4 regions of the Methylophaga sp. UBA3613 genome follow, and region 3 is predicted to be linked to each of the others. Evidence: riboswitches for the same ligand, from Rfam matches in the RefSeq annotation. Region 3 holds a riboswitch; each other region holds the start of a gene.
The links. A riboswitch is a leader RNA that binds a small molecule or an ion and turns the genes downstream of it on or off. The one in region 3 is predicted to bind cyclic di-GMP.
Positions count from the first base shown of each region.

Region 1: it holds a riboswitch for cyclic di-GMP, as region 3 does, so the genes downstream of both, B3S93_RS07610 (VPLPA-CTERM sorting domain-containing protein) here and B3S93_RS11375 (hypothetical protein) in region 3, are expected to answer to the same signal.
Region 2: it holds a riboswitch for cyclic di-GMP, as region 3 does, so the genes downstream of both, B3S93_RS00490 (hypothetical protein) here and B3S93_RS11375 (hypothetical protein) in region 3, are expected to answer to the same signal.
Region 4: it holds a riboswitch for cyclic di-GMP, as region 3 does, so the genes downstream of both, B3S93_RS04110 (PEP-CTERM sorting domain-containing protein) here and B3S93_RS11375 (hypothetical protein) in region 3, are expected to answer to the same signal.

Region 1 covers NZ_DFLS01000006.1:289,752-297,631, reverse strand. The annotation lists gene B3S93_RS07620 (glycine cleavage system protein R) at 79-645, shown strand; gene B3S93_RS07615 (PFL family protein) at 656-2,029, shown strand; gene B3S93_RS07610 (VPLPA-CTERM sorting domain-containing protein) at 2,103-2,708, opposite strand; cyclic di-GMP riboswitch class I at 2,724-2,801, opposite strand; gene B3S93_RS07605 (hypothetical protein) at 2,924-3,403, shown strand; gene B3S93_RS07600 (bifunctional diguanylate cyclase/phosphodiesterase) at 3,808-7,134, shown strand; gene B3S93_RS07595 (GGDEF domain-containing protein) at 7,464-7,880, shown strand, end outside.
Region 2 covers NZ_DFLS01000002.1:7,040-14,919, forward strand. The annotation lists gene B3S93_RS00465 (M48 family metalloprotease) at 1-272, opposite strand, end outside; gene B3S93_RS00470 (sulfurtransferase TusA family protein) at 369-602, shown strand; gene dsrE2 (sulfur carrier protein DsrE2) at 607-1,071, shown strand; gene B3S93_RS00480 (DUF502 domain-containing protein) at 1,106-1,729, shown strand; tRNA gene B3S93_RS00485 (tRNA-Arg) at 1,965-2,041, opposite strand; gene B3S93_RS00490 (hypothetical protein) at 2,174-2,824, opposite strand; cyclic di-GMP riboswitch class I at 2,841-2,927, opposite strand; gene B3S93_RS00495 (zinc-dependent alcohol dehydrogenase family protein) at 3,221-4,231, opposite strand; gene B3S93_RS00500 (winged helix-turn-helix transcriptional regulator) at 4,370-4,642, shown strand; partial or broken gene B3S93_RS00505 (methyl-accepting chemotaxis protein) at 4,964-6,493, opposite strand; gene B3S93_RS00510 (fatty acid desaturase) at 7,005-7,880, opposite strand, start outside.
Region 3 covers NZ_DFLS01000008.1:312,725-320,604, forward strand. The annotation lists gene galU (UTP--glucose-1-phosphate uridylyltransferase GalU) at 1-600, opposite strand, end outside; gene galE (UDP-glucose 4-epimerase GalE) at 848-1,828, shown strand; gene B3S93_RS11350 (hypothetical protein) at 1,934-2,083, shown strand; gene B3S93_RS11355 (hypothetical protein) at 2,199-2,348, shown strand; gene B3S93_RS11360 (mannose-1-phosphate guanylyltransferase/mannose-6-phosphate isomerase) at 2,375-3,775, shown strand; gene B3S93_RS11365 (undecaprenyl-phosphate glucose phosphotransferase) at 3,804-5,207, shown strand; cyclic di-GMP riboswitch class I at 5,400-5,478, shown strand; gene B3S93_RS11370 (hypothetical protein) at 5,508-6,017, shown strand; cyclic di-GMP riboswitch class I at 6,254-6,338, shown strand; gene B3S93_RS11375 (hypothetical protein) at 6,367-6,891, shown strand; cyclic di-GMP riboswitch class I at 7,216-7,301, shown strand; gene B3S93_RS11380 (hypothetical protein) at 7,330-7,854, shown strand.
Region 4 covers NZ_DFLS01000004.1:398,740-406,619, forward strand. The annotation lists gene B3S93_RS04100 (NYN domain-containing protein) at 124-828, shown strand; gene B3S93_RS04105 (MBL fold metallo-hydrolase) at 896-1,783, shown strand; gene B3S93_RS04110 (PEP-CTERM sorting domain-containing protein) at 1,930-3,312, opposite strand; cyclic di-GMP riboswitch class I at 3,331-3,414, opposite strand; gene B3S93_RS04115 (helix-turn-helix domain-containing protein) at 3,695-4,666, opposite strand; gene B3S93_RS04120 (antibiotic biosynthesis monooxygenase) at 4,977-5,552, shown strand; gene B3S93_RS15585 (DUF6653 family protein) at 5,639-6,148, shown strand; gene B3S93_RS04130 (hypothetical protein) at 6,558-6,758, shown strand; gene B3S93_RS04135 (phosphoribulokinase) at 6,807-7,676, shown strand; gene B3S93_RS04140 (biotin-dependent carboxyltransferase family protein) at 7,762-7,880, opposite strand, start outside.

The sequences.
Region 1 (7,880 bases), on a different contig from region 3:
CCACAGGAGCAAGCGGTTCCCTCAAAAAATTATGCCCAAACCCGCTTTTAACTATTCGATCTCATACAAGGAGACATCGTGAACAAGGCACTCATTTCGGTTCTTGGCAATGACCAGCCCGGTATTATGGCAGCAGTTGCCACGGTTATTACCGAGCATGGCGGTAATATTGAAAATCTGAGCCAAACACTGCTTCAATCGGTATTCGGCGCGTTATTAATGGTTTCAATGCCAGAAGAAGCTCAGTGTGAAGAATTGCACAAGGCTCTCCAGCAGGTAGGCCAGAAAATGCGTTTGTCGATTCACGTTGATCCATGGGATGAGCAACCAACACCCTGGCAGGAAAATCCGCCTGAAGTACAACCTTACATTCTGACCGTAATCGGCCCGGATCGACGGGGTCTGGTGGCTGAAGTATCTACCCAACTCGCCCGTCATGGGGTGAATATCACCAATATTCAGGCGATTTTCAAAGGCGGTAAGAATCCGATGGATAATCTGATGGTGTTTGAAGTTGATGTACCGCGTTCAACCATCATGCAGGATTTGCGTGATGCACTCCATGAAGTCGGCCAGAGACTGGATATCGAAATTGATACGCAACATCGCAAGATCTTCGAATCCGTGAGCAACATCAGTAATTAAGGAACCTCTCATGCTCAACGAAAAAGACATTATTTCAACTTTGATGATGGTGCGGGAACAAAACCTGGATCTTCGCACCGTCACTGTTGGCATCAACCTGACCGATTGCGTCAGTCATGATCTGGAAACATTCAAACGTAAAATTTACGACAAAATCACCCGTTATGCTGGCCAATTGGTGGCATCCTGTAACCGCATTGAAAGACGCTACGGTATTGAAGTTGCCAATAAACGGATTTCTATCAGCCCAATCGGTGTTGTCGGTGCACCTTTTAGTTCAGAACAATTAGTTGAGGTCGCCGTAACGCTTGATAAAGCGGCGCATGAATTGGGTGTGGATTTTATTGGTGGTTTTACTGCTTTGGTAGAGAAGGGCATGAGTAAGGGCGATCAGGCTTTGATCGAAGCCATTCCACAGGCGCTGACGGAAACGCAACGAATCTGTTCATCCGTCAATGTGGCCAGTACGCGTGCCGGTATCAACATGGACGCGATTCTCAAGATGGGGCAAATCATCAAACAGGCTGCAGAACTCACTGCAGACGATGATGGCCTTGCTGCTGCAAAATTAGTGGTATTTGCCAATATTCCACAAGATGTACCGTTTATGGCCGGTGCTTATTTAGGCATCGGTGAAGCAGATGCGGTTGTCAGTGTTGGTGTCAGTGGTCCTGGTGTAGTTAAAGCGGCTTTGGAAAAAGCCTTGGCTGAAGATGAAAATATGGATCTGAGCCGTGCGGCGGATGTCATTAAACAAACAGCAGCCAGACTGACACGTGCTGGTGAGTTGGTGGGCCGTGAAGTGGCACAATTACTAAATCTGCCATTTGGTATTGTCGACTTGTCGTTGGCACCGACACCGAATCGTAATGACAGTGTCGGAGAGATTTTTGAAGCGATCGGTTTGCCAGCTTTTGGATCACCAGGCAGTACCGCATTTTTATCCATGCTCAATGATGCAGTGAAAAAAGGTGGTGCGTTTGCCAGCTCACATGTGGGTGGTTTAAGTGGTGCGTTTATTCCGGTTTGTGAAGATTTGACCATTGCTGAGTCGGCTGCAAACGGCACCTTGAATCTGGAAAAACTCGAAGCCATGACGGCAGTCTGTTCAGTTGGCCTGGATATGGTGGCTTTACCTGGAGATACTTCAGCTGAAATGCTATCCGCGATTATTGCTGATGAAATGGCAATTGGTGTCATCAACAAAAAAACCACAGCAGCAAGATTGATTCCAGCGCCTGGCAAAAAAGCAGGTGATATTGTCCGGTTTGGTGGTTTGTTGGGTGAAGGCCCAGTGATGGCTGTCAATATGGGGAATCAGGAAAACCGCTTTGTTCGCTTAGGTGGCCGTATTCCTGCTCCGATTCAAAGCTTGGTTAATTGATCATCTTATGCTAACAATTAAAAAGCCGTGACAGAAACTGTCACGGCTTTTTTAGATAAAATAAGCGTCAAAATTACTGGCTTTTCGCTCTTCTACGCATTGCTAAAAAGCCCATCAAACCTGAACCAAATAACCAAACTGCTGCTGGTATTGGAACGGCTGAAACCCGGATGTTATCCAGCATCGCTCCAACATTATCCCCCCCGAAGTTTCTAAAAGATAATTTATCCCCATCAACCAAATCAACCAGGAAACTATAGGTATGCCAATTTTCATCCCAATCCAAGAGAAGATGATTAACAAGTGCACCTGCTCCAAACAACACCGAAACTTGGTCAGCAGGACCATTACGTTGATTACCAGATAAATCAAAACTCACTTTGTATTTACCTGCAGAAAAACCATTTTTAGAAGACAAAATCCCTGCGTCACCAGTTGAGCCGTCCAGATCTACGCAAAAGCTACCAACTGAACAAACGATTCCCCATTGATTACCGTTTTTGATCAAATCAACCGTACCGTTTGATACATCCCAATTAACGAAGCTGTTATAGTTTAAGACAGAACTCGCTTGACCTTCACCTTCAAAGCTATCATATAGGCTATTAATGGTTGCAGCAAAGGAAACTGGAGCAAAACATAATGCAGATATTGCTAAAATTTTTGTTAAGTTTTTCATAGATATATCCTCAATTTTTGTAGTTCAGCAATCTCAACTTTGAGACCGGAAACTTTCCGTCCTTAATTCGCATTAAGTTTGGCAAAAATTAAAAATAAATGTGTCTTATAAAGTTCGACACAGATTCAAAATAATCCTTATTTAGACGTTTTTTAATTGTACTTTGGTACAAATACACTTAATAAATCACTTACGGTTAGTCCGGTAACTTATTAATGCAAAAACTCGTTGTACAAATTATTATCTTTCAGTGGGATAAATCTCAGCTTTCTGATGCGCACAAAAAAGCAAGGGCAGGATTACCTGATCGCTATCCGCTAAAATCCTCCTCTTCTGTTTTGTCTAATAAGCAAATATTGCTTGATAAGCATGGGGATGATATTTCTGGAAATCGCATTCGCTATCAAATGACAGATGATTATTTTTTAATTGATCGTTATCGTGTTGGTTTAAAAGCCAAAAAAGTGGAGTTCAAACCACGATTACAGGCCGATGAACCACCGATATTACTTACTTCGCTCGAAGAAGGGTGGGTACAGTGTCAGTACCAGTGGCGTTACCGGATGGATGAAGGCGGTTATATTTACTGGCTTTATGAAAATGTGATCGTAAATGTCTGCTTCGCAGAAAAAAACGATCCAGGTGTTTTTGTAAACTCACCTCCCACCCAACGTTTTACATCTCTACTGACCTGACTCACCAAACGCTCACAAAAACCATAAGTCCACTTGCTTTTAGTTCATGCTTGAGGATGAGATGGAGAGCACAGGTTTTTGGAGAGTAAATCTCTATAATCGCATTAAATTTCTACGGGACAAATTATTTTCTTTCCTTGGAGTCAATATATTACGACCAAGGTAAAAGTCCCTGGTTTTAGTGAGAATTATCCCTTGTAATGAAAAGGTAATATGCCTAAGATGCCCCGGCATTTTAAGATCGTTAAAATCAATTAACAGTTCTGTTTAAATATTTTTAATTGCCTGTTATGAATCAGTAAGTCCTTGAAATTATTTCAACTTAATCGCTAAGTAAAAACAGACGGGGTATTGACCATCTATCTAATGACCACCTCAGCCAAAACAAAGCCAAAAAGCCTCTCGTGAACAGCTATGTAGCCGATACCTCACCGGTTGCCATAGTGAAGTTTTGTCTGCAGTCTGAGCGGCAGATAGCAATTCTCGACAGTACAGCTTCCATCGTTGATATTTTTGGTTTTACCGCAGCACAAATTATTGAAGATTCCTCGTCTGCATGGATGAGCATTGATTCAGATGATCGTGGCATTATTCTGCAGAAAATGGCTGAGTCAGCTCAAACGATGCAACCTCTGAATCTGGGTTGGCATGTGTTACACCCTCAGAAAGGTAAGGTTTTAGTGGATTGCAAAGCCATGCCTGAAGCGGATTCAGAAAACGGAATGGTATGGCATGGCTATTTTCAAAATATCACCGACCTGAAACGTACAGAGCAGGAAAATCAGTCTCATTTGTGGTTTCTTGAATGTCTGGATCAGGTCAACCGGGCTATTCAGGGCACCAATGATCTTGAGCAGATGATGAGTGATGTTCTGGCAGCGATATTGTCGTGTTTTGCATGTGACAGAGCATGGCTTTTATATCCTTGTGATCCAGCAAGTGCCACTTGGCATATCCCCATGGAGCAGACCACTCCTGACTACCCTGGTGGTCTGTCTGCTGGAACAGATTTCCCGATGACCGAAGAGGCAGCCCGAGGTCTGGAAGCCTATCTGGCCAACAGTGAACCAGTAACGCTGATTACCACTATAGAAAGTCCTGATGCACCCGAATTTCTGAGAGAGCATCATATTCGCTCAATCATCGGTACGGCCATCTATCCAAAAACCGGTAAACCCTGGGTGTTTGGTTTGCATCAATGTTCGTATGAGCGAGAGTGGACTAACGACGAAAAACGTTTATTCAGTGAAATCGGTCATCGTTTATCTGATGGCTTGACCAGCTTGCTGATATATCGTGAACAACGTGAGAGTGATGAACGCTTTCGGCAGGCGTTTGAATTTGCTGCGATTGGAATGGGGGTGTTGTCCTTGAGTGGGCAGTGGTTAAGAGCCAATCATTCCATTTATGAAATGTTCGGCTATTCCGAAACTGAACTACTGCAAATGACCTATCAGGAAATGACCCATCCCGAGGATTTGCATAAAGGACAAGCGGAGCTTGATCGGCTGATTGCTGATCAAATTCCCTATATGCAGATTGAAAAGCGCTATCGTCATCAAAATGGGGACTATTTCTGGGCAAGACTCACAACCAGCATTGTCAGAGGAAGAAACAACCAGCCGCTGTATTTCGTTTCGCAGATAGAAGATATCGAAGAGCGTAAAAAATCAGATCAAAGTATCGCCCTGTTAAATTTTGCTATCAATCAGGTAAAAGAATGCATTTATCTGCTGGATGGAAAAGGGCGCATCAGATATGTCAACGATGAAACCTGTCACACCATGGGATACAGCCGTGACGAATTAATGGCTATGTCCGTTCCTGAAGTTGACCCAGATACCTCTCAGGAGGTTTGGAACGAACATTGGCAAGAACTTAAACAAGAACGTTCCGTTCGTTTGGAAACTCGCCATAAAACAAAAAACGGCAGGATCATTCCAGTCGAGGTGAATGCCAACTATTTTGAGTATGGCGGAATTGGCTACAATCTGGCACTAACGCATGACATCACTGAGAGAAAAGCGGTTGAAATTGCTTTGCGGGAGCAGGAAGAACGTTTCCGGCAACTTGCCGATAATATTGAAGAAGTTGTCTGGCTGACCGATCTTGCTATGGGGCATCTGCTTTATATCAGTCCAGCCTATCAAAGCATCTGGGGACGCAGCTGTGAAAGTCTTTATGATAAGCCGTCGTCCTGGTTGGAAACGATTCATCCTGAAGACATAAATAATGTCAGTCAGGCTGTTGTTCAAGGCAAGATAACTGGCGAATACGATATTGAATTTCGCATTATCCGCCCGGATAGCACCATTCGTCATATTCACCAAAGAGCCTTTCCGATATTGAATGAAGCGGGCGATGTGTATCGAATTGCCGGCACTGCCCAGGATATAACGGAACGGAAAGAGCAGGAAGCACATATTGAATATCTTGCCTATCACGATTCATTAACCGCTTTACCAAACCGTTTATTGACGATGGATCGTCTGGGGCATGCGATTACCCATGCTACACGTCATGCCGATGTATTGGCCGTTTTGTTTCTGGATTTGGATCGCTTCAAAACCATCAATGATTCACTTGGTCATCAGGCAGGTGACTTGCTGTTACAGCAGGTTGGTTCACGCCTGCTTGGGGTATTACGTGAAGAAGATACCATCGGCCGGGTGGGAGGTGATGAATTTCTGATTTTGCTCCCCAGTATTAATACACCTGACGATGCGGCACATGTCGCCCAAAAGCTACTCGACATTTTATCTCCACCCTTTATGGTAGTAGGTCATCAATTACATGTTAATGCCAGCATTGGGATCAGTTTGTGCCCCCGAGATGCAGTCAATGCTGAAACATTAGTGAAATATGCTGATACAGCGTTATATCTGGCCAAAGAGCAAGGCCGAGGCGTTTTCCGTTTCTTCAGTCCCGAACTGGATGATCGTGTTCATGCACGACTGCAATTGGAAAATGATTTACGAAATGCGATGCATACAAACCAGCTGTATTTGCATTATCAGCCGTTAATGGATTTAGCGACCGGAGAATGCATAGGTACAGAAGCGTTACTAAGATGGTCTCATCCTAAAATTGGCTTCATCTCTCCAGCCACTTTTATCCCGGTTGCGGAAGAAACAGGTTTGATCTTACCGATTGGTGATTGGGTTTTACGGACCGCCTGCCTGCAGGCAAAAAAATGGTTCGAGGCCGGTAAAACGAATTTTCGGATGGCAGTTAATCTGTCACGCAGACAATTGGACTATGTCGGGCTGGCTACAGATATAAGACGAATTCTTGATGAGACAGGTTGTCCTGCACATCTATTGGAACTGGAAGTCACCGAATCCAGTGCCATGCAGAACCCTGAACAGGCTATTGTTATCTTAAACTCGCTTCATGAAATGGGCATTTGTCTGGCAATTGATGATTACGGAACTGGCTACTCAAGTCTAGCGTATTTAAAACGTTTCCCATTTGATCGACTTAAAATTGATCGATCATTTATTGATGGTATCCCAGATGATGCTGATGATATGAGCATTGTGCATACAACCATTATTCTGGCGAGACAATTGCGTTTAACGGTTATTGCCGAAGGCGTGGAAACCCAGGCACAGTGTGATTTTCTCAAGAAACATCAATGTGATGAAATTCAGGGCTATTTGTTCGCAAAACCAATGTCGAGTGAAGATGTCGAAAACCGGTTTGGATTCATCAACTCATCTTCGGCGTGATTTGAATTCTGGAGCGTTGTTTCATCCATCATTAGACGAAAATAAGGTGATCTTTAGCGCAATTGGCCAGGCCAATAAATAAAATGGCAAAAATTATAGTGGTTAACCACAGCTACGTAGCGGCCCAAAGGCTGATAAAAACTAAAACAGCAAAACCAGGACGATGCTATCAATGAATGACCGCAAGCGGTTTTTCCTGACGTTTAAGTGAATAATTCCGACGGTTCATGAATAACTGCACAGATTGATAGCACGAACAGGTCGATAGTTTGGTAGTTACAGACTGGTGAGATGCTTGTCAGATGCCCGACAACACGTAAGAATATGTTATGGATAAACCTCTTCTTGATTCATTTAGCGAATACGTAGACTTACTGCTCGACGCCATTTGTGCTGTGGATGAAGACAGCCGGATTATCTATATCAGCAATGGAGCGCATCGCGTTTTCGGCTATCCAGCCGAAGAATTGATAGGTAAAAGAATGCTGGATCTGCTTCATCCCGAAGATCACGATAAAACCCAGCAAAGTATTGATAGTGTTATGCAGGACAAACATGTCCTGGATTTTGAGAACCGCTATATACGAAAAGATGGTCAGGTGGTGCATCTGCTGTGGTCCACCAGCTGGTCAGACAAGCACAAAATGCGATTGGGCGTTGCCCGTGATATCACTCGTATTAAAGCCGCAGAGGAAATGCAAAATTCGCTGATTGCGATATCAGACACTGCGCACCGAACCAACGGC
Region 2 (7,880 bases), on a different contig from region 3:
ACAAAAAAAGTGAAAGAACGACCGGGATCATCACTATTGGTCACCAGACGATGTCCAAGTGAGTTGATATAACTATTCACTTCCGGGTCATCAACCAGGGTCACTGATTGCTGCAGGCTCCAGTAAAAAGACTGGCCGACCTGATACTCTTCCACAGGCGAAACCAGAGCACCCGCACTGTCCCCCATTTCTGGCAACGCAATATCCAGGTTTGCCTGGGCAATGCCTTGATTGCTCATCAAAAATATAACTGTAGCGATAAGATATTTCATAACGCCTATAGACCTTGGCTCATTAAGACCGGTTCCGCAAAGACAAAAACGCCGCTTGCGTTTATCATGTGAACGGATATTTTAAAGGAAATCAGTATGTCAGATTTTGATACAGAAATTGATACATCAGGTTTAAACTGTCCACTTCCAGTGCTTAAAGCGCGTAAGATGCTCAATGAAATGTCAGCCTCTCAGCGACTGCGACTCATATGTACCGATACTGGCGCGCTAAAAGATATTCCGGCCTTCTGCAAAATGACTGGTAATCCGCTGCTTAGTAGCGAAGAAGTCGAAGGAAAACTGTATTTCATCATCGAAAAAGGGGCATGACTGCATGGCCAAAAAACTCGCCATAATTGCAAGTAAAGGTACTTTAGATGGTGCATATCCACCATTTTTACTGGCCTCCACAGCAGCGGCGCTAGGGTTTGAAGCCAAAATATTTTTTACCTTTTACGGTTTGCAATTGCTTAAGAAAGATATGTCTCTTAAAGTCTCTCCTTTAGGCAACCCTGCTATGCCCATGCCTGTTCCGGTCCCCAGTATCGTGCAAATTATTCCAGGGCTTGAAGCCTTTGCTACCTGGATGATGCAACGCAAACTGAAAAAGAAAGGTGTTGCCAGTGTTGCTGAATTACGTGAGATTTGTCTGAAGTCAGATGTTGAATTAATTGCCTGCCAGATGACTGTCGATTTGTTTGATTTTAAAAATTCAGATTTTATCGATGGAATCAGTCATGGAGGCGCAGCCACCTTTCTGGAATTTGCCAGCGAAGCCGATATAACTTTATACATCTGAATAACCGTATTCGGTTTGGAATAGGAACAGCTTTATGCAATTTGTCTGGAAGACTTTTTTAAAAGGTTTAGCGACAGCGTTACCCGTCACCCTGACGCTTTATCTTATTTATTGGTTGGCTGTTACTGCAGAGCGTGCATTACGCCCGATAATGATTGCCATTTTACCCTATGATTTTTACTGGCCAGGGCTTGGGTTATTAGCAGCTATAGGGTTGATTTTTGTGATTGGCATTGCCGTTAATGCCTGGCTGGTCAAACGACTGTTTGATATGGGTGAATCCATTCTGGATCGCATTCCGCTGGTGAAATCGATTCATGGTGCATTACGAGATTTCACGCGTTTTTTCTCTCGCGAGAAACAGCAGGAAAGTCTCAGCAATGCTGTTGCTGTCACCATCGGTGGGGTTCAGCTGATTGGCTTTCTGGTGAAGGATAACGTTAGCCATGTTTTAGGCATGGAGGATCAGGAAAATAATCTGGTCGCCATATACCTGCCAATGAGCTATCAAGTTGGTGGCTATACAATTTGCGTTTCACGAGATCAGGTTCGGTCTTTGGAAATGTCGAATGAAGACACTATGCGCTGGATCCTGACCGCAGGACTTTCAGATAGTGAAACAGAAAGCCATCAACCAAAAATCATTGTTGAAAAATAATTTTTCACAAGGCAACTGGCAAAGAATTGTCATTAGTTTCTTAGTTGCGCCATATCCATTATCCAGTGGGATATTTATTCCTTTCCCAACCTCAACTTTCTGAATCTGGTAAACCTAATACAAATCGATAAATTTGTTACAGAAAAAATGAAGGTTCTAAAAGTTGATGGGGAGTATGCGAATGACTATCCCGCTATTATTCATTTCCAGTCAAAAATAATCTATTGATTATTATTGGTGTCCCTGACAGGAGTCGAACCTGTGGCCTTCCCCTTAGGAGGGGGACGCTCTATCCATCTGAGCTACAGGGACATCGGCCGCAATTATATCAGTCAAGCTGATCGGCTTCACTTCGAAACAAACCAATCGGTGGTTGAACGGCAGTTATACAAATAAAAAAGCCGTGATGAAATTAATCATCACGGCTTTCTGAAAGAAATAAAGTTAAGCGACTTTATTTTTTGCTCTTCGACGTAATCCCATGAGTCCAAGTAATGCCGGTGCAAACATGAAAGCGGCGGCAGGGATTGGAACTTCAGAGACTCCGACAACACTATTGTAAGACATGTCCATGTAACGTACTCCAGCTGGGTCGTTATTGTCTCTAAAAGTAATTCCTGCAAAAGCACCCAAGCCTGAGATAGAGTATTTGTTGTACCCTTCCAGCATGCTGATTAGTACTGTGTTGATTAAACTACCACTATTTGAAAATAAATCTGCAGCAACATTGGATCCTGCAACAGAGCTTCCCATCACCCATGAAAAACTGTCGGCATTAAAATCAAACAAAATCGACAATGGGCCCTGAAAACTTGAGGGTGTAAGAAGTGAATTGCCAGAATCACAACCTGTGCAACCTGGATCAAAAGAGACAACTCTTATTGTTCCACTTGGTGTTAGTGATAATGGCCCTGTAGGGGAACCTGAAATTGCTGAGCCAGATGCAGTCTGACCTGTGAAAGTTTGTGAGAAACTTGCCCCATCAACATCAATAAGGGTGGAAGTGGTAGCCCCACTCAAATCAATGTCGACTGTAGCGGCAAAAGCAGATAAAGAAAATAATGAGAAGATTATCGTAGCTATCATCTTATTCATCGGTGAACTCCTTAAAGTATGCAACCCAGCCCTGATACCTTTACTTAAAAGCACAGCTGTAATTTTCCGTCCAAGGCTCACGCCAAGTTTGGCATAATAAATAGCGTGATTAGATCACTCTTTCGAACTTACACTAAATTTTATTAAAAAGTATTGTACTTTAGTACTAATTAATAAATCTTTGATGTTAATTATTAGAGCTAATAATGTAATCCCAGCCCTATCCTTCTCATTTTGGACAGATAAATGTTTAACGCTCTATCCATCTGAGCTACAGGGACATCGGCCGTAATTATAACAGGGCTATTTTAGACCGACGAATTCTGAAACATTCTATCGGTGGTTGAGAGGCTAATAAATTAAAAAAGCCCCACCTCAAGGGCTTTTTTATTTCATTTAAAACTCTAAACAAATTTTACCAAAATGCTGATTCGTTTCTTGGTACTCAAATGCTTTGACAATATCCTTTAAAGCAAAAGTACGATCAATAATTGGTTTTAGCTGATTAGCCTCGATAGCTTTAATCATCTCCTGCTGATGGACTCTGCTACCAACAAGAACGCCCTGAAGCCTAACCTGTTTCACAAAAGTCTTCACAATATTTATATCGCAAGTCTGTCCAGAAAGAATACCAATTAACGAAATTTGGCCAGCGATACGTACAGCGTTTAGAGATTGCTCCAATGTTTCAGCACCACCAATTTCAACGACGTGGTCAACACCTTTTCCATCATTTAGTTCTCTGGCTAAAAAGCCCCAGTTAGGTTCTTTTTTATAATTGATCACATGATCTGCTCCCAGCTCCTTCAACCTAGTGAGTTTTTGATCACTGGATGAAGTGGCAATCACTTTGGCGCCTGCCATTTTGGCAAACTGTAAAGCGAAGATGGATACACCACCAGTCCCTTGAAGAAGAACGGTATCACCTGATTTGAGCTGATTAAAATCGAACAAAGCCCGCCATGCTGTCAAGGCTGCTGTAGTCAACGTCGCAGATTCTGTATGAGACCAACCTGAGGGTGACTTGGTGAAAGCTTCAGCCTTTGCCGTGACATATTCTCTTGCGTAACCATCTACTCCATCGCCAGGAACAGTTGAGAAACCATCAACGACTGGTTCACCGCTTAACCAAGAAGGGAAAAACGTACTCACAACGCTATCACCGACCTTAAATTCGGTCACGTTTGGCCCCACCTCTATTACTTCACCGGCACCATCAGCCATAGGTATTCTTTTCTCTGATGCAGGCCAGAGCCCCTTGACGACCGCATAATCGTGATAATTAAGCGAGTTAGCATGAAGTCTGACCAGAATTTCGCTGTCACCTGGCGAGATTGTTTCTGTTTCTTCTACGCTAACTTTATCAAAGCCACCACCCGCTTCGACGAAAATTGATTTACCTTTCATGTCTGCTCTCTAGTTTGTCTAAACATACAAACTAACATTCAGGTTACAATAGTCAACCAGTTAACTTTTTGTAACCTACAAATAACTATGAGAGAAAACGACCAGACTTGTTATAAACCCTGCCCAGTTGAGAGGGGAATGAGAATTATCGGTAATAAATGGACAGGCTCCATTTTGTGGCACCTGAAAGATCAGCCCATGCGTTTTAATGAAATTGCGAGACAACTTGCCGGGGCCAGTAAAAAAGTCCTGGCAGAGAGGTTGAAGGCAATGGAAGAAAATAAACTGATCACCAGAGATGTGATCTCAAACAAACCTGTCGCGGTCCAATACAAAATTGCGGCTAGAGGATTGAATGCCCTGACAATACTTGAAGAACTAAAAAACTGGACCCTTGAAAATGATCTTTAGCTAATCGGCTTGAGTACACTCTATCCATCTGAGCTAAAGGGTCATTGTCGGCAATTATAATCGTCAGGGTTTCAACTATTAGTATTAGGGATTTAGGTATAGCTTTTGAGATTTCCTAATCTGAATTGAAACGTCATTTGCACTAGCGTTAGAGTGTTTGATCACCTGCTTAACGGGTCGGACAAGCATTTGAGCTGAGAATGAATAAACTTTGCGCTGACGCTACCAATATTCTTCGGTATAGAAACATTACTCACTTAAAAAAGAAGCCAGCTCGTCAACATGCGACTGAGTTTCGTTAATCAGTTGACCAATTTGAACCGCTGCTTCATTCGATTTTTTCGAAAGGTTGCGCACTTCATCCGCCACTACCGCAAATCCTCGTCCAGCTTCACCAGCTCTTGCTGCCTCAATAGCTGCATTAAGCGCTAACAGATTAGTTTGATCGGCTACTGCATTTATTGTCTTTACTGTGGCTTGAATTTTACTTAACACATTCGACATAGAAAGATGAGTTTCAGCCACCAGCTTATTTCGAGAAGAGACATTGCTACCAAACACAATGTACTTAGAAATATTGCCGTTTAAATCTGTTATTGCTGAGATTATGCACTCTAAAATTACTTCACCACCTTGATGAGCCAGTTTAATCATCACCGCGGTGGGTTCACCTTTTTCGATCAATTGTTTGCGAGGCTCGTCCAAATGATCTTTCAAATTTCCCAGTAATGACTGCATTTGCACTTCGTCGACAATGTTTAATTGTTCATAAGTAAACTGATTAGCTGAAATGAACTGCCCACTTTGATTAAACTCCATCACCGCCGAATGACTGCTAATAGCATCTTTTTGGTTGATTTGCTCTAAGACCAGACGTTTAATTTCACGGACATCAGAACTCACGCCAACAAACCCAGTATGTTCCCCCTTTTCATTGAAAATTGGGTTCACTGATAACACAATCCAATAGGGCACACCCTCTTTGGTAAAGTTTAAGATCTCTTCATAAAACGGCTCTCGTGCTTTAAGTTTTTGAGAAATCCGCTTAATTGTGTCTGTATCAGTTTGTTCACGCTGTAATAAAACTCCAGGCTTTTTACCTTTTACTTCTGCAAGTGTTAATCCTGAAAGCTTTTCAAAACCGGGATTAACATATTCGACAAACCCATTTTTATCAGTGATCAATACACTTGTACTTGTGTTACTTACTACTTTGGATAACATTTCGAACTGCTTGTAGTCTGCAAGTTGCGTTTGTTTAGATAATAAGAAAGCTGATAACGGGCCGCTATCAGAATCAAGAGTGGAGTGGGTTACTTGATAATAAAAATCATCATTCTCAGATAAGCGAAGTTTTCGATCTGTAATCTTGATGGCGTTTTGCAGAGCCTTCAACAATTGCGGACTATCGAAAACAGAATACATCTCATCAGCATCAACCGAATCTATATTGGATGTGACTAAATTATTGTGATTATCAAAAACAGCATAAATATTTTCACTAAAAGCTAATAGTTGTTGCCAAGCTTGTTCACCTAAGAGTTTCTCAGGTAAAGGTTCAAAAAGATAAAGTGAGCAAGACTCGAGACCTTTAATTGTCAACGAGAAAATATGCTGGCGTAGATGAAAATCATCAAAAGCAATGGTTTTATTAGCTTTATCATAATGATCAATCAAGGACTTTAAGACACCATTGCGGTCTAAACCGTTAAGTTTACGGCCTATTTCGCTAAATGCCGGATTGGAAGAGATAAGATTACGATCACTATCAACCACAACAGCTGCTGTTTGATGTGTGATAACTAATTGTTCTGCCAACTCTTTTCGATTTACTTTCGAACTAAACCACATAATGGCTCCTACTTAAAGATTAATCGTATCCTATTAACGTTGGTTACACGCAATTAGATCACACAACCAAGTGACAGACACATACATGTATTCAAAAGTTTGTATTTCATTGCGTTCGTTTTCTGAGTTTTTGTTAGCGCAGGAAATTAAGTGTGTTGTTGAACTATGATCAGTCATTCAAGCAGCCTAGCTGGACTTTACGCTAAGCACCTAATAACTTTATAGTTTTACGATGCATAACGGCACCATAGACATGACGCGGAATATTTTTTGGAGGAGGTGGGACGCTCTATCCATCTGAGCTATAGGGAAATTGGCAGCAATTATAACAGGGGCACATCCAGTATAAACCTTAGATTTGGCTTTAACGCTTAGGTTAAAGCTTTATAGCAATATTTCGGTGTCAGCAATATGATAGGTGAATATCCAATAAACTCGAAGCCCGACCACGCCTAAATGCAAGTTCGAACCTAACATATCTACCCTACGCGCAAAGCGTATTCCCGTCAGATTAGGCCTTTGCCTCTCTGAAGCTGACAAGTCGCTGCTTCTCCTCGTCCCACAGGACCAGACGCACAGCAGCGAAGCTCTGCCTAAGGGTAATGCGACCCATTTCACGCAGTTCGGGATAATCACGCAGGACTTCGGGCAGACGATAGAAGGGAATTCGACTGCTGAGGTGATGAATATGGTGAATCCCGATGTTGGCAGTGAACCAGCGCAGAATGCGAGGCAGATCGTAGTGTGAACTACCGTGCAGTGCGGCCTCTTGTAAAGTCCAGTTGGATTCGTGCTCCCAGTAGGTGTGCTCGAATTGGTGCTGAACATAGAAGAGCCAGACGCCTATCGTTGCTGCAATCAGCGTGATTGGCAACTGCACCATGAGGAAGGGGCCGATACCAACCAGCCACATCATCGTGGCAACAATGACCAGAATCGCCACATTGGTGGTCATGGTACTCAGCCATGGCATCCACCCTGCACGCATGAAACCTACTGGCAGTCGATTGTCGAGCAGAAATAGGTACGCTGGGCCGAGAGCGAACAGTACCAAAGGATGACGATAGAATCGGTAACGTTGTCGCTTGTTGCGAGGCAAAGCTCGAAATTCCTCAACCGTTAGGGTATCGATGCCACCAATACGCGGACGATCGAGATTACCGGAATGCGCATGATGGTGCCTGTGGGTGTGACGCCAGAAGTCAAAGGGAGTCAGGTTCAACACGCCGATTATCCGCCCAACCCATTCATTGGCCCCTTTTGAAGAAAAAAAGGCACCGTGGCTGCAGTCATGTTTGATCATGAATAACCTAACAAGAAATCCCGCGGCAGGAATAGTGATCAGAAGACCAAGCCAGTGTCCGGCACTCAGTGTCGCCCAGGATAG
Region 3 (7,880 bases):
TTTGGGTTTTTCAACCATGTCTTTAATTTGATAAATACCCGGAGCGATTTCATCACCGGAAATGACACCATAGCTATGGGTTTCATCAGCAGGGACTTCCTCAATCGCGACGATGCTGCACTGATAACGTTCATATAACGCAACCAATTGACTCAATGCACGTTCACCACCTTCCGTTGGTTTGGCGCATAAATCGTCAGCCAGAATAACTGCAAATGGTTCATTGCCAATCATCGGTTCGCCGGTAAGGATGGCATGACCCAAACCTAACATTTCCCGTTGGCGCATAAATACAAATTCACAGTTATCCATCAGATAACGAATATCATCGAGAAATTTTTCTTTTGAGGTGCCTTTAATTTGATGTTCCAGTTCAAAACTGGTGTCGAAATGATCAGCAATGGCTCGTTTACCACGGCCAGTTATAAAACCAATTTGTGAAATGCCTGCCTCCATGGCTTCTTCAACACCATATTGAATCAAAGGCTTACTGACAATGGGTAACATTTCTTTGGGCATTGCTTTCGTTGCAGGAAGAAATCGTGTGCCATAACCTGCCGCAGGGAATAAACATTTTCTTATAAGACTTTTTACAGCCATTGACGAGATCCTTATCAAACTGTTGTGGAAAAAAGAGATGACGTTAAGCTAAAGTAATTGCCTGTGAAGTTCAAGAACTCCATAGTTAAACAACATTAGATAAGTCATAGTTGGACTGATATATTGTAAAGGTTAAACATTACTATTTAGTTTCGCTCAAAAAAATCCTTTTTAAAGTTCGGGCAAAGAGGTCTATGAATTCTGCCTAGGTGGATTTCAATGTTTTTGGGTGCAACAAGGAATAAAAATGAAAGTTTTAGTACTGGGCGGTGCAGGTTACATTGGATCGCATATTTGCAAGGCATTGGCCTTGATGAATCATCAAACGCTGGTATTAGATAACCTTAGCACTGGTCATCGAGAAGCGGTTCGCTGGAGTCAATTCATTGAAGCCGATATTCTGGATGCCGAAGCATTGCTCAGTATTTTGCAGGATGAAGGACCATTTGATCTGATAATGCATTTTTGTGCCAAGTCACTGGTTGGTGAATCAGTACAAAATCCGGCGTTATATTACCGAAATAATGTTGCTGGTACCTTAAACCTGTTGGATGCAATGGTAGCAACCGGACACGATAAACTTGTGTTCTCGTCTACTGCCGCCGTATTTGGCATGCCTGAGCAAGAATTAATAGATGAGCAGCACTCCCGTATGCCGATAAATCCTTATGGCCAATCAAAGAAAATGATTGAGGATGTGTTGGGGGATTATCATCATGCATATGGTATAAAGTCTGTGGCATTACGCTATTTTAATGCCTGTGGCGCAGATCCAGACGGCGAAATCGGCGAACGTCATGAACCTGAAACACATTTAATTCCTAATATTCTTAAATCTGCCATTGCCGGCAAAGCATCAACATTAAAAGTGTTTGGTGATAATTATCCAACACCTGATGGCACCTGCATTCGGGATTATATTCATGTAAACGATTTGGCTTCAGCCCATATTCTGGCAGGAGAATATTTACAACAGCATGATGGTGCCTTTGCTTTCAATCTGGGCAATGGTAATGGCTTTAGTGTTCTGCAAGTAATTGAAGCAGCCAAGCAAGTAGTTCAGCACGATATCGCTTTTACGATTGAACCCCCAAGAGCTGGCGATCCATCAGTTCTGGTAGCAGATTCATCAGTGGCAAGAAAAGCTCTGGGATGGCAGCCTGCATTTACGGACATTGAATCAATTATCGAAACAGCATGGGCTTGGCATCAAAATGAAAGATTTTAGGGTCTTTTTATCTTTCATAGCCACCTCTGTTGTGACTGAAAATACACCACTCAAGGCGCGAGGAGAGCAGTTTAGTGACTCTAAATAAACGACGAGCAACGAAGAGTGGTGTATTTTCAGCCTCAACCCGAAGGGCTGGGACTATTTTTCCGTCCCACTGCGTTGGAAATGATTTATGTAGAACAACTACATCGCATCATTTCCGCCTTGTTGGACAAAAAAACAGCCTCCAGCAGTGGTGGCTATGAAAGATAAAAAGACCCTAGAATTGTTTATTTTTCATAGCCACCTCTGTTGTGACTGAAAATGTACCAATCAAGGCGCGAGGAGAGCAGTTTAGTGACTCTAAATAAACGACGAGCAACGAAGAGTGGTGCATTTTCAGCCTCAACCCAAAGGGCTGGGACTATTTTTCCGTCCCACTGCGTTGGAAATGACTTATGTAGAACAACTGCATCGCATCATTTCCGCCTTGTTGGACAAAAAAATAGCCTCCAGCAGCGGTGGCTATGAAAGATAAACAAATCCTTGTGAGGAAGACTTGAGATGATTCCAGTAATTTTATCCGGTGGTTCCGGAAGCCGTTTATGGCCATTATCACGAAAAAATAAGCCTAAACAGTTTTTGACCTTGTTTAACGATTCATCGATGTTTCAAAGCACGCTTACTCGTTTAAATGGCTTGGATTCTCTGGAAGCTCCGTTAATTGTTTGCAATAACGAGCATCGTTTTATGGTAGCTGAACAGCTTCAGGAGATTGGTCTGGATGCTAAAGGCATTATTCTTGAACCCTGTGCTCGTAATACCGCTCCAGCGATTGCTCTGGCAGCATTAAAGGCCATGGATAACGGCGAAGATCCGTTACTGTTAATATTAGCTGCAGATCATCTTATTTCGGATGTCACTGCTTTTCATAAGGCTATTGAACAAGCACAAATACTGGCTGAACAAGATAAACTGGTTACTTTTGGTATTCAGCCACAATCTGCTCACACCGGCTATGGCTATATTGAAGCAGAAGAAAAGTCGAAACCCAGTTCAGTAAAACGTTTTATCGAAAAACCGGATTTGGCTACAGCAGAGTCCTACCTGTCTGCCGGAAACTTTTTCTGGAACAGTGGAATGTTTTTGTTTAAAGCCTCCGCATATATTAAAGAGCTCGCACGCTTTTCGCCTGAGATGTTGTCTTCCTGTAAACAATCCCTTGAAAAAGCGGTTATCGATCTTGATTTTGTCCGTGTTGATCCCGAGCTTTTTGAGCAAAGTCCGAGTGACTCAATTGATTACGCGGTTATGGAAAAAACCGATAAAGCTATGGTTGTTCCACTCGATGCGGGCTGGAGTGATGTCGGTTCATGGTCTTCTTTATGGGAAGCTTTCACCCGTGATGCTGATCAGAATGTGTTGATCGGCGATGTTCTGGTTGAAAATGTTCATAACGCCTATATTCATAGCGAAAATCGTCTGGTGACGGTGTTAGGCCTGGACGATGTGATTGTTGTTGAAACACATGATGCTGTCATGGTGGCGCATAAAGATCAGGCACAAAAAGTTAAAACAATCGTTGAAGAACTGACCCGACAAAACCGTAAAGAAGTTATAACCCATCGTAAATGTTATCGCCCATGGGGTAATTACGACTCTGTTGATATGGGTGACCGATTTCAAGTGAAGCGCATATTGGTGAACCCGGGCGCATCTTTGTCATTGCAAATGCATTACCATCGTGCTGAACACTGGGTAGTGGTAAGTGGAACCGCTGAAGTCACACGGGATGATGAGGTCATGTTACTGGGCGAAAACGAATCAACATTTATTCCTCTTGGAAGTGTGCATCGTTTACGTAATCCTGGACGAGTCCCTTTGGAAATCATTGAGGTACAATCCGGCGCCTACCTTGAAGAAGATGACATTATCAGGCTTCAAGATACCTATAACCGTAAATAACAGAATAAGAGATGGCCTAAGGACAATTATGGCGCAAGGAAAAATCAGACATTACGACTCAAAAATTAATGCTATTTCAAGGCTAATTGATAGTGCCATTATATTAGTAACCTTTCTGGCTTTAATGGATTTGTTTGCTATTGAATGGCAACCAAAGCATGTCTGGTCTTTATTATTTTCAATTATTCTTTTTCACTTCTTTGCCGAATCACAGGATGCCTATCGTTCATGGCGCGGGACGTATCTAAGGGACGAGGTTACTGCAGTATTATTTTCCTGGGGTACGAGTATCGCGGTATTGGTGGCTATCGAACTGATTGTCATTAATGAACAAACCTATGCAACACCTTTCATATTAATCTGGATAATCGCTACACCTATCGAGTTGATTTCCTGGCATGCCATCGTTCGAATGGTGCTTGGAATAATGCGATCCAAGGGGTTAAATACCCGACGCGTGGCTATTGTAGGAGCGACGAAGCTTGGTTATCGACTGGAAAAATCCTTTGATGAAATGGAATGGACAGGTTACCGTTTCAGTGGTTTCTACGATGATCGTAAACCTGCCCCAAATCGTCGTTTAGAAGAAAATGCAGCGACTGTCCTTGGCAGTATCGAAGACTTAATAAGAGATTGCCGTACAGGAAAAATCGACATTGTCTTTATTACATTATCTTTGGCAGCTGAAGCCCGTATTCGTTTGATTACTGAAAAGCTTGCTGATACTACCGCTTCGGTTTATTTGGTACCCGATTTGTTTACTTTTAATCTGCTTAACTCCAGATGGGTGGATTATCAGGGAATAACGGCAATCAGCATTTATGAGACACCCTTTGCCGGTATTGATAGTGCAATCAAACGCATTGAAGATATTGTTTTGAGTTTTTTGATACTGTGTCTGATAGCCATTCCGATGTTATTGATAGCCATTGGCATTAAAGCGACTTCCAAAGGTCCTGTGTTTTTTAAACAGACACGTTATGGAATGGATGGTGAAAAAATAAAAGTCTGGAAGTTTCGTACCATGACAGTTGCTGAAGATGGGGATAAGGTCATTCAAGCCCAAAAGAACGATCAAAGGGTCACACATTTTGGCAAAATTTTACGAAGAACTTCACTTGATGAATTACCACAATTCTTCAATTCGTTAGGCGGTTCTATGTCAATCGTTGGCCCAAGGCCACATGCTGTAGCGCACAATGAAGAATATAGAGCGAAAATCCAAGGGTATATGCTTCGGCATAAGGTTAAGCCGGGTATTACCGGTCTTGCCCAGATAAATGGTTTTCGTGGAGAGACGGATACGCTGGATAAAATGGAAGGGCGTATCAAATATGATCTACAGTATATTCAAACCTGGACATTGCTTCTTGATCTGAAAATTATTTTATTAACGATCACTAGAGGTTTTGTTGGAAAGGATGTATATTAATGTCCAGAGTTAAATTTTCGGTATGACATCGCTGTCTAGCCAACAAAAAATTTAAACTCGTTCCTAAGATTAAAACTCACTTGCAATTCCTTTGACTGAGTTATCTATCAACACGATAGGTAATGCGCATATCAGAAATGTCGGCTGAGAGAAACATCTGGGAGTCAATCATTTCGGGTTCAATGTTGTTCCCGACAATCTAGCCTAACTTACCGTGAGGTGAGGTCGGAAAGCCATGGGTCTTTAAAGTTAAGATCGCCAGGTTGCATTGTTTCATTTTTTCATCAAAAGGAAAAAATTATGAAAAAATCAATGCTATTTTTTGCAGCCTTGTTGTTCTCGATTAACGTCAATGCAGCTACCTTATCGTTAACAGGTACTGGTTCTATTGGAGCAACCCAAAACGTCGATCTAAACAATAACAGCACTGTGCTTGCTGGTGGTTTTGTTGCTGCTCGCGGCCTTTGGAGTTCAGCTTTTAATGCAACTACAGATGCTGATACACCCGTAGTTATTGAATGGTCATTCAACCCTACTACTAGCCTTGGTTCCGCCCAACTTGCTTTTGGTGAAGTTGGTGGCCCATTACAAATGTTTAATATTAGTAGTGACTTTATTTTCAATGCTTCCATGACAGCTGGTACGACATATCTTGTTGCTATTTTGAACGCAACCTCAAATATATTGAAGTATGACCTGTCAATTTCACCATCAGCTGTTCCGATTCCAGCTGCATTGTGGTTAATGGCTCCAGCATTAATGGGTTTTTTCGGCTTACGTCGTAGAGCACTTAAATCTGCTACAGCTTAATTTTAAACGTATTGAATTCCTGCTTACTTGAGGAAAGGAGCTTTGTTCCTTTCCTTAAATTGCAAAACCATTGTAAACACTGTGAATCAATTCACATTTGATTAAAGATTTGAGTTAATCCAGCTAAATTTTGTGTTGCAGGGCTCATTATTTGTAACAAATTAACAGTATTGTTCAACCGTCACTTGAGAGCTGTTTCTAAGTGGCTTTATTTGTTGGGAACGGAAATGGTTCCTATTTTAAATCGCCAAACTTGTCGTGAGGCAAGGTCGGAAAGCCACGGGTCTTCAGGTATTATTTGAAGATGGCTGGGTTGCATTGCTTAATTTTTCAATTAAAGGAAATTACGATGAAAAATGCGATGCTATTTTGTATAGCTTTATTGTTCTCAGTTAGTGCTAATGCGGCTACATTGAGTTTATCAACTGTCGGATCAAATGGTGCGACTCAAGAAATCAGTTTAAATAACAACAGCACTGTGCTTGCTGGTGGTACTGTTGCTAATTCAGGTTCTTGGGAATCATTGTTTGATGTTACAACTGATGTTGATACTCCTGTAAGAGTTGAGTGGTCATTTAATCCTTCAACAAGCTTGGATTCAGCTCAATTGGCTTTTGGTCTGGTTTCTGGCCCTGGTGGTAATTATGTTGGTTTTCCAACTATTTTTAATATCACTGGTGACTTTATCTTTACTGCCATTTTGACTGCAGGTTCATATTTTGCAGTAGATATTCTTAATGCCACTTCAGGTATTTTGAAATATGACCTGTCAATCTCTGCAGTACCAGTACCAGCTGCATTGTGGTTGTTTGCACCAGCACTGTTAGGCTTCTTCGGTATACGCCGTCAAGCACGGAAAACAGTGGTTGCATAACACAAAATGAGTTAACAATATTGTTAGTTTTAAGAAAAGGGAGCTTCGGCTCCCTTTTTTTTTGCAGTTATGTACTTGATTCAGTTAGCTATTATTCACAGCATGAAGTGGGACAACCAATAGAATATTGTTATAAAGTTCATTAAATATGGATATTGTGAGAAAAAGAAAATCAGCTATAATCAGCCTGAAATATTTAATTTTTTTGCAATAAATTTGTCACTAGTACCATAGTACAATTTCAATCATGCAAATGAAGTAGTAGTGTTTAATCATCACCGAGATATTTCTTGGAGATAAAAAGTTCAGAGACAATGTTGTTTCTGTTTTTGTTGCCAAACTTACCGTGAGGTAAGGTCGGAAAGCCACGGATCTTCTGGCTGGGTTTTGAAGATGGCCGGGTTGCATTGCTTAATTTTTCAATTAAAGGAAATTATTATGAAAAATGCGATGCTATTTTGTATAGCTTTATTGTTCTCAGTTGGTGCTAATGCCGCTACACTGACATTATCAACAGTTGGTTCTTCAGGTGCTACTCAAAGTATTGATCTGAATAACAACAGTACAGTTCTTGCTGGTGGTACTGTTGCTAATTCAGGAGTTTGGGAATCATTGTTTGATGTTACTACTGATGTTGATACACCAGTAAAAGTGGAGTGGTCATTTAACCCAACTAACAGCTTGAGTAATGCTCAATTGGCCTTTGGTCTGTTGACTGGACCTGGTGGTGGTTATGTTGGTGCGCCAACTATTTTTAACATCACTGGTGATTTTATCTTTACTGCTATTTTGACAGCGGGATCATTCTTTGGTGTTGATATTTTTAATGCCACATCAGATGTTCTGAAATACGACCTGTCAATTTCTGCAGTACCAGTACCAGCTGCATTATGGTTATTTGCTCCAGCATTGATGGGCTTTTTCGGTTTACGTCGTAAAGCACTGAAAACAGCTGCTGCATAGTAACAAATGAGTTAACAATATTGTTG
Region 4 (7,880 bases), on a different contig from region 3:
GGGGACCAAAAGGGTCAGAGTCAATTGAAATCCATCCGGCTATCAGTGATAAAGTCGTCATAAAAAACTAGTATCAATAAGATAGCTCACCATCTACAAATATATATCGAATGAGGTGCAAACATGGATGAATTAAAACAGAAAATCGCATTATTTATTGATGCTGATAATGCGCCCGCGAGTAAGTTTGAAGATGTTCTGAGCGAGGTCGCAAACTATGGTGTGGTTACCATTCGTAAAGCCTATGGCAATTGGAAGTCGCCTACGCTCAAGGCTTGGGAAGATCTGTTGCATGAATATGCCATTCAACCCATCCAGCAATATGATTTAACCAAGGGTAAAAATGCGTCTGATATCGCATTGGTGATTGATGCGATGGATGTGATGTATACCAAGCAAATTGATGTGATGTGTTTTGTGTCATCGGATTGTGATTTTACGCCGATGGTGACTAGAGCTTTAGCGGAAGGGAAGGTTGTGCTGGGGTTCGGTGAGCGGAAGACACCATCGGCATTTGTTAACGCCTGCTCTAAGTTTCTTTTTCTGGATCAAGAAAAAGAAGTCACCAAAACAGCGGTTAAACCCAAGAACATCAAATCCGATACCAAACTGATTCATTTGCTACGGCAGGCCATCGAGGCAACCGAAGACGAAGACGGCTGGGCGGCGCTGGGGCCGGTTGGTTCTAACATCTCGAACAAGACGTCATTTGATACTCGAAACTATGGCTTTAAAAACCTCAGCAGCCTGTTTAAAGCGATTGATTTATTTGAATTAAAACGTGGCCCAGGTAATTCGTTTTTAGTACGCAATGTTCGCAATAAGTAAATGCCATTTGTGGCTATGGCCTGAATAAGACCAGGTTTCTTTTATGTTGTTTTTCCAAAAAATGTTTATGAAATTGATCATCCCAATTGTTTTCTCTCTGGGGTTATCGGGAGTGATATTGCCTTCCTGGGCGGATGAGGCCACCGAGTACAAAATCGAGCAGATGAAAGACAATGTGTATCGTTTTTCGGCGGGTCATTATCATTCGATATTTGTGGTAACCGATGCGGGGATTCTCGTCACCGACCCAATTAATGATGCCGCGGCGAGCTATTTAAAAAAGGAATTGGCTAAGCGGTTTACTGTGCCGATTCGCTATCTGGTATACAGCCATAATCACATTGACCATACCATGGGCGGCCATATTCTTGCCAACAGGGATATTCGGGTGGTGGCACATGAATTTGCTGCAGAAGATTTGCAATGGACAAAAGCGCCAACCGCTTTACCAGATATCACGTTTCAGGATGCTAAGACCTTGCAACTGGGAGACAGTGAAATCCACCTGCAATATCACGGCCCAAACAATGGTCGTGGCTCAGTCAGTATGCGAGTTATGCCAGCCAATGTGCTGTTTGTGGTGGATTGGATTGTGCTTGGCCGAATGCCTTATCAGAATCTTTTAGGCTATGACATTCATGGCATGATTCATTCCACCCGGGAAGTGCTGGCGGCTGAACCGTTTGATTTATTTATCGGCGGACATGCTGATACCGGCACGCGCGAGGATGTGGAGCATTATCTTGGTTATCTGGAAGCGCTTTATGCAGCTGTGCGTGAGGGCATGCTGGCGGGGAAAACGCTTGAAACGCTTCAGGCTGAAATTCGCTTACCGGAATATGCGCATTTGCGGATGTATGATGAATGGCTGCCAATGAATATTGCCGGTGTTTATCAAACCCTGGTGGAGCAATCCTACTTTAATTTTCGACCGGATCTGAACGTTGAATTCTAGATCAGGAGTATCTGAGTAAACGTTACGAACTAAGGAACGTAACGAAATCAAAAGAGTAGGATGGCCACCACCCGTTATTTCATTTCTTTCACGGCAAGCCAGAATCAATTTTTACACTGTCTTTGAGATTAACACTCTGCATATTTTTAAGCTGTCATTGCCTTCTTACGTCGTAAACCCAAAAAGCCTAATAATGCCGGGCCAAATAAGAATAATGACGCTGGAACAGGCACTTCACTCACCGATTGACTGATTTCTAAATTGGCAAACGTATCACCAAACACCACATCAAAATTAAAGCCCATAAGGGATGGATAAATGATGCTATCAAAACTACCGACAATGCTGGCAAACGTTAAGAACTGAAATGTTCCTACTTGCACATTATCACCAATAAACTCAAAGGTTAGTAAACCGGCCAGAGAAGCCTCATGTGAAATATTAAAGATATCTGAACTGGTTTCATTAAACTCCACCACCATTGAACCGAATTCACCTTGAGTGTAATTGCCATTAATGGTCATCGTACCAATCGAGTTACCTGCATTTATGCTGGCATAGTTGTCAGAACTGGTGCCATTCACCGTGACATTGCTGTTAATGATGCCTGTACCAGATAAGCTACCGCCGTTGATATTGACACTGGTTTGAGTGATGACGCCGTTATTTATGGTTTGCCCAGCGGTTTGGGTGTAATTACCCACTGAACTGCCATTACCTCTTATGGTTGCTTTTTCATTGTTAATAAACACGCCCGTATTAATAATCTCGTTCATATTCTGAAGAGTACTATTATTGGTCATGACGCCATTATTGGTCACGGTGTCATTAATTGCATTGGAGAATACGTATTTATTCGTAAATGAACCATTATTAATTAACTTACCGGCATTAGTGAAGCGACCCTCATTGTTCATCGTGCCATCATTAATTAAAGTGGAATCGATATAGTTATTGAATCTACCCGCACTGGTATTAGTTAAGGTTCCCGTATTGGTCAGGGTTGCTCCTCTATAACTTGATAAAACACCTCTATTCGTGAGGGTATCTTGATTGGTTAACTGCCCGTAATTAGTCAATGTGCCTGAATTGTTAAACTCAGCCTGATTATCAATGAAGCCATCATTTTTCAAGCTACCACCGTTGTTGTATATATAGCCGGTGTTAGTGATGTGACCGCTTGCTGCATTATTTAAACCACTGACATGAGTAGTCAGACTGCCTGTATTTAACAGCACCCCATCATTTTTTAAATCACTGAATTTACCGTAAAAGGTACCATTATTTATAAAAGTCCCTTCGTTTGCTAAAACAGGATCTTTAACAAATGGCTGACCAATAACGGATAACTCATTATCATTTTGAAATTGTGTGCCCGTCACAATGGTTGTGGTGGCATCATCATTAATCGTTAAAGGTGATGTATTGACTCCAATTAAAACACTATCGGCACTTGCCGCAGTACTTAAAACGATTGATGAAATAAAAAATGTGCTGAGTACAGAACGTTTTAAAGATTGAGTTTGCATGTTCAAAGTCTCTTAAATCTATGCAACTCAGCCACCTTAACAACATCATCAAGGTCTGTAGTTTTCCGTCCTTAGTTCACACCAAGTTTGGCAATAATAAAATGGGCTATAGTCCAACCCAACCGAAATATGATGATATAGAGACGGATGACATGGCACTATCCGATTTTCGCAAAGAGATAAATTAATCATTTATCGAGAACACGGATAATCTTTATTAATTTTTTTGGATTAGAATCAGTCGGTTTTTATAAACCTAAGCCTGAATGATTAAAGGGGAGATTATGTTTACTTTTCGTTGCCTGCTTATATGACATTACAAGTCTGATATTCGATATCGGCCACATAAAGCCGTATCAATCGCAGCTAAAAAGTAATGATTTTAATTAAAGGCTCGATGTAATGTGGTGGAAGGCAACTCGCCAAATAATTGCAGATAATCCTTGGAAAAACGACCTAGATGCCAAAAATGCCAGTCACTGGCTAACTGCGTGACTGTCACACCGATATCAGCTGGTTTTAGAAGTTGTGCACGAACCCGGTTTAAACGTAATCGATACAAGTACGCATTGGGGGTGATTCCCATTGTTTTTTTAAAGTTATATTGCAGATTACGCTGGCTGATATGTAAATCTTTACAAATATCGATAATGGATGGACAAATCTGTCTCTCCAGGTTGGCGTGCATATAGTCTATTGCCTGCCTTACTGATTTTGCCGCCCGACGGCGAGACAGTACATCAGATGATTGTTCATCAAACACTAAAGATGAATCGAGAGAGAGCAAGACATATTCCATTACTGATAAATTAATATCTTTCTGCTGCTCATGCAGATTATCATCCGAACTCAGTGCCGAAAGCTGATATAAATAATCGGTAAAATCCTCTAGGGGTTCCCGGTTAATACCATCAAATACCAAAATACGGTCTGTCGGCATTTCCCAATATTTTGGGTTAATGACTCTTGCTGCTTCAATTAATTTAGACTGTTCGAATCTAAAATAGACCGTTTCAACACCGCTCGCTGCCTGAATATCGACTTCGACATTTGAAGGCAGAAAAAATAATGAATTATCGAAAGCATCGTACTCAGAGACCCGTACCTGATTTGCAATGCGTGCAAAAGAAACCGTACAGAAGTCCCGCTCAATAATGGCACGTTTGTGTATGACCTGATTTTGTTGTTCAAACACAACTCTGACATCATCATTACCCACTTCACGATAATGCCCACGAAAATTCCCTGCGGATAATTGCATTATCTCAATGGGCAACCAGTCTTGTGCCATCTGCTGTTCATAAGCATCGAACAAAGGCTGATCACGATAGACGGTGTGGTGTGTTGACGTCATTTTTAATGCATCAGCAAAGATATGAGAATGACCATGATAGTAAAACCATAAAATAATCAGTGAAAATGACTATACCTTATTCATTAACGTATTGGCATCTAAACAAAAATGAGCTTACTGGCTTGGTATTTGTTATCAAACAAACAAGCCTAATAGTTACCCACGGAGGCTTTTGAATACTATCTATATAAGGTTTTCGTACCTTGTCTCTATAAGCTTCAACTGCAATAAAGTTTTAAAATAAACGTATGACTTGATATTTTGTTTATGAAACATGTATCCGACAACTTGGTATTTTAGGAAAAATCTTATGCAACAAAATCGTGTGGATCCGTTAACCAATGGTGCGACGGCAGTTATTACCCATCAGGTTGCCAAGGATAAACATCCCGAATACGAAGCATGGTTAAATGAAATTGCTCCACATTGTAAAAGCTCGCCGGGGCATCTGGATCTGAACGTGATTCGGCCTATCGCAGGATTGACTGAAACGTATACGATTATTATTCGCTTTGATAACCAATCACATTTACGGGGCTGGATGGAATCGGCCAAACGCAGTGAGCTGATAGCCCAAGTTTCACCATTACTGGTGAAAGGCGATGATTTTTATATTAACAGCGGGCTGGATTTCTGGTTTACCCCGGAGCAGGCAAATACCAAAATTCCTATTCGTTGGAAACAGGCTTTGGTCACCTGGTCAGCTATCTATCCGCTGGTACTGATGTTGCCATTTTTGTTGCCACCCATTCACAGGTTGGGACTGCCTGATAATCATTATCTCGACACATTGATCATTACCGGTATTGCGGTTTTGCTAATGGTTTATGTGGTAATGCCGCGCTACACCAAATTAATTCACGCATGGCTGTTTCGAGGTTGTTAGGTTTAGAAAAAGGATCTTGAGATCAAGAGGCTTCAAATGCTGGCTATTTTACTCGAACCAGATGATTACCCCATCGGTACTATGAAATGACTTTAGAACGGAAGATTGCTGGGCTTTTTAAGCTTGATGATGACAACTGGATGAGGCACGCAAACCCCATTAGTGTTTGGACCCGATACTCTGTGCTTCCTGTTATCGTTCTCGCGTTCTGGAGTAGAGAGTGGATAGGCTGGTGGTGTTTGGTGCCAGGGCTGTCATCGCTTCTCTGGTTATTTTTCAATCCAATTCTTTTCAAAAAACCGAAATCTACCAAAAACTGGGCATCGAAGGCTGTTCTGGGCGAGCGTGTTTTTTTGAACCGGGATATTGTTCCAATACCGGATAGCCATAACACTCCGCTACACGGCATTCTTAATGGAATTTCGTTGATAGGCGTACTGGTATCGGTCTGGGCGACTGTTTATTTCTCAGTATGGGGCGCTGTATTAGGTGTTGCATTGGCTTATCTTGGCAAGAGCTGGTACCTGGACCGAATGGTCTGGCTATACGAAGATATGAAGGATAAAAACGAGCTTTATCGTAGCTGGGAATATTAGGGCTTGAATCAAGTCACGAGGTACACATTCCAGCTCCCTCATGAATCCTATTATGACGATTATCAATAACGCCAAAAACAAAATAAAACGAAATCTTCATTCCAAAAAACCAATAGAGATATCGCTTTTTTTCCTCAGCTCCATCTCACTGAATATTATTAAATCTCACTTTAGTTAATCTAATAAAAAAGCCATCCAACCCAAACTGTCTACCTAGCTGATCACTCCATCCTGTGCCGTTATGAAATGGTCGTTAAGACTTAAGTCATAAATTTTATTTATACCGAACATAAATATTTATGCCTTTTATTTATTGCCTCTCTGGTCTAGATTAAAAAAACCAGAAATGACTGGTCATCAGTGACACGCTTTTCCGCCTATGGAATTGCAAATCGAAAGGATGAATATTTTGGCATTACTAGATCTGGCAACAGCATGTAAACACATTGCTTTTACGGTTGGTCGAGGCGTCATTACTGGCATGTTGGACGCCTCGAACTCAACCAATGTAAAGGGTAAACCCCAACATCAGCCCGATATCATTACCAATGATATCCTGGTCGATGCCTTCTCGTGGACCGGCTACCTAGCCCGGAAATTGTATTCGTAACAAATACAAATTCGTTTCCCAATGTTCACCACCAAGGAGAAGGCTTAAATGTCGATTTCCCATCCGATTATTGCCGTTACCGGTTCGTCAGGAGCCGGTACTTCAACCGTAAAACATGCTTTTGAAGATATTTTTCGCCGGGCAAATATCAAACCCGTCGTTATTGAAGGCGATAGCTTTCACAAATATACCCGTGAAGAAATGCGTGCTGAAGTCATCAATGCTGAAGCAGAAGGCCGCTCGCTGACCCACTTCGGGCCGGAAGCAAACTGTCTGGATAAATTGGAAAAACTATTCCAAACCTACTCTGAAACTGGTCGTGGCGAAAAGCGTCACTACATTCATGATCAGTGTGAAGCCACCAGATATAACCAACCTCCCGGCACTTTTACCAAGTGGAAAGAAATCGATAATGACAGTGATTTACTGTTCTATGAGGGGTTGCATGGCGGTGTGGTGACTGATGAAGTCAATATTGCCCAGTATGCCGATCTGTTGATTGGTGTGGTGCCGGTTATCAATATCGAATGGATTCAGAAAATCAAACGTGACTGTGCCAACCGTGGCTATTCACAAGATGCCGTAGTAGACGTCATCCTCAAACGGATGCCAGATTATATTCACCATATAACACCACAATTTTCCCGCACCCATATCAACTTCCAGCGGGTGCCTCTCATTGATACGTCCAACCCTTTTGTGATGCGTGAAATACCGACCGCGGATGAAAGCCTGTGTGTGATCCGTTTCAAGAACCCGCAAGTGGCGGATTTTCCCTATTACCTGTCGATGCTGAAAGACTCGTTCATGTCACGTCCCAACAATATCGTGGTGCCTGGCGTCAAGATGGGCCTGGCGATGGAAATCATTCTGACACCGTTCGTCGAAAGGATAATGGAGAAACGCAAGCGAGGTTAAAGATGCTGTAACGGTCGATTGAGAGAACGTTTCAGATGGGAATGTTCTGATTATGAAACGATATGAATTTTTATCGACTGGATACTTACACACCAAAAAACCGATAGAAATAACGCAGTTTTTCCTGAGCTTCTTCCAGCGAAATCTGGGTAAATCTCACTTCGGTATGGGCTTGTTGCTGGGCCAGTAAAAAGGCATCAAGTA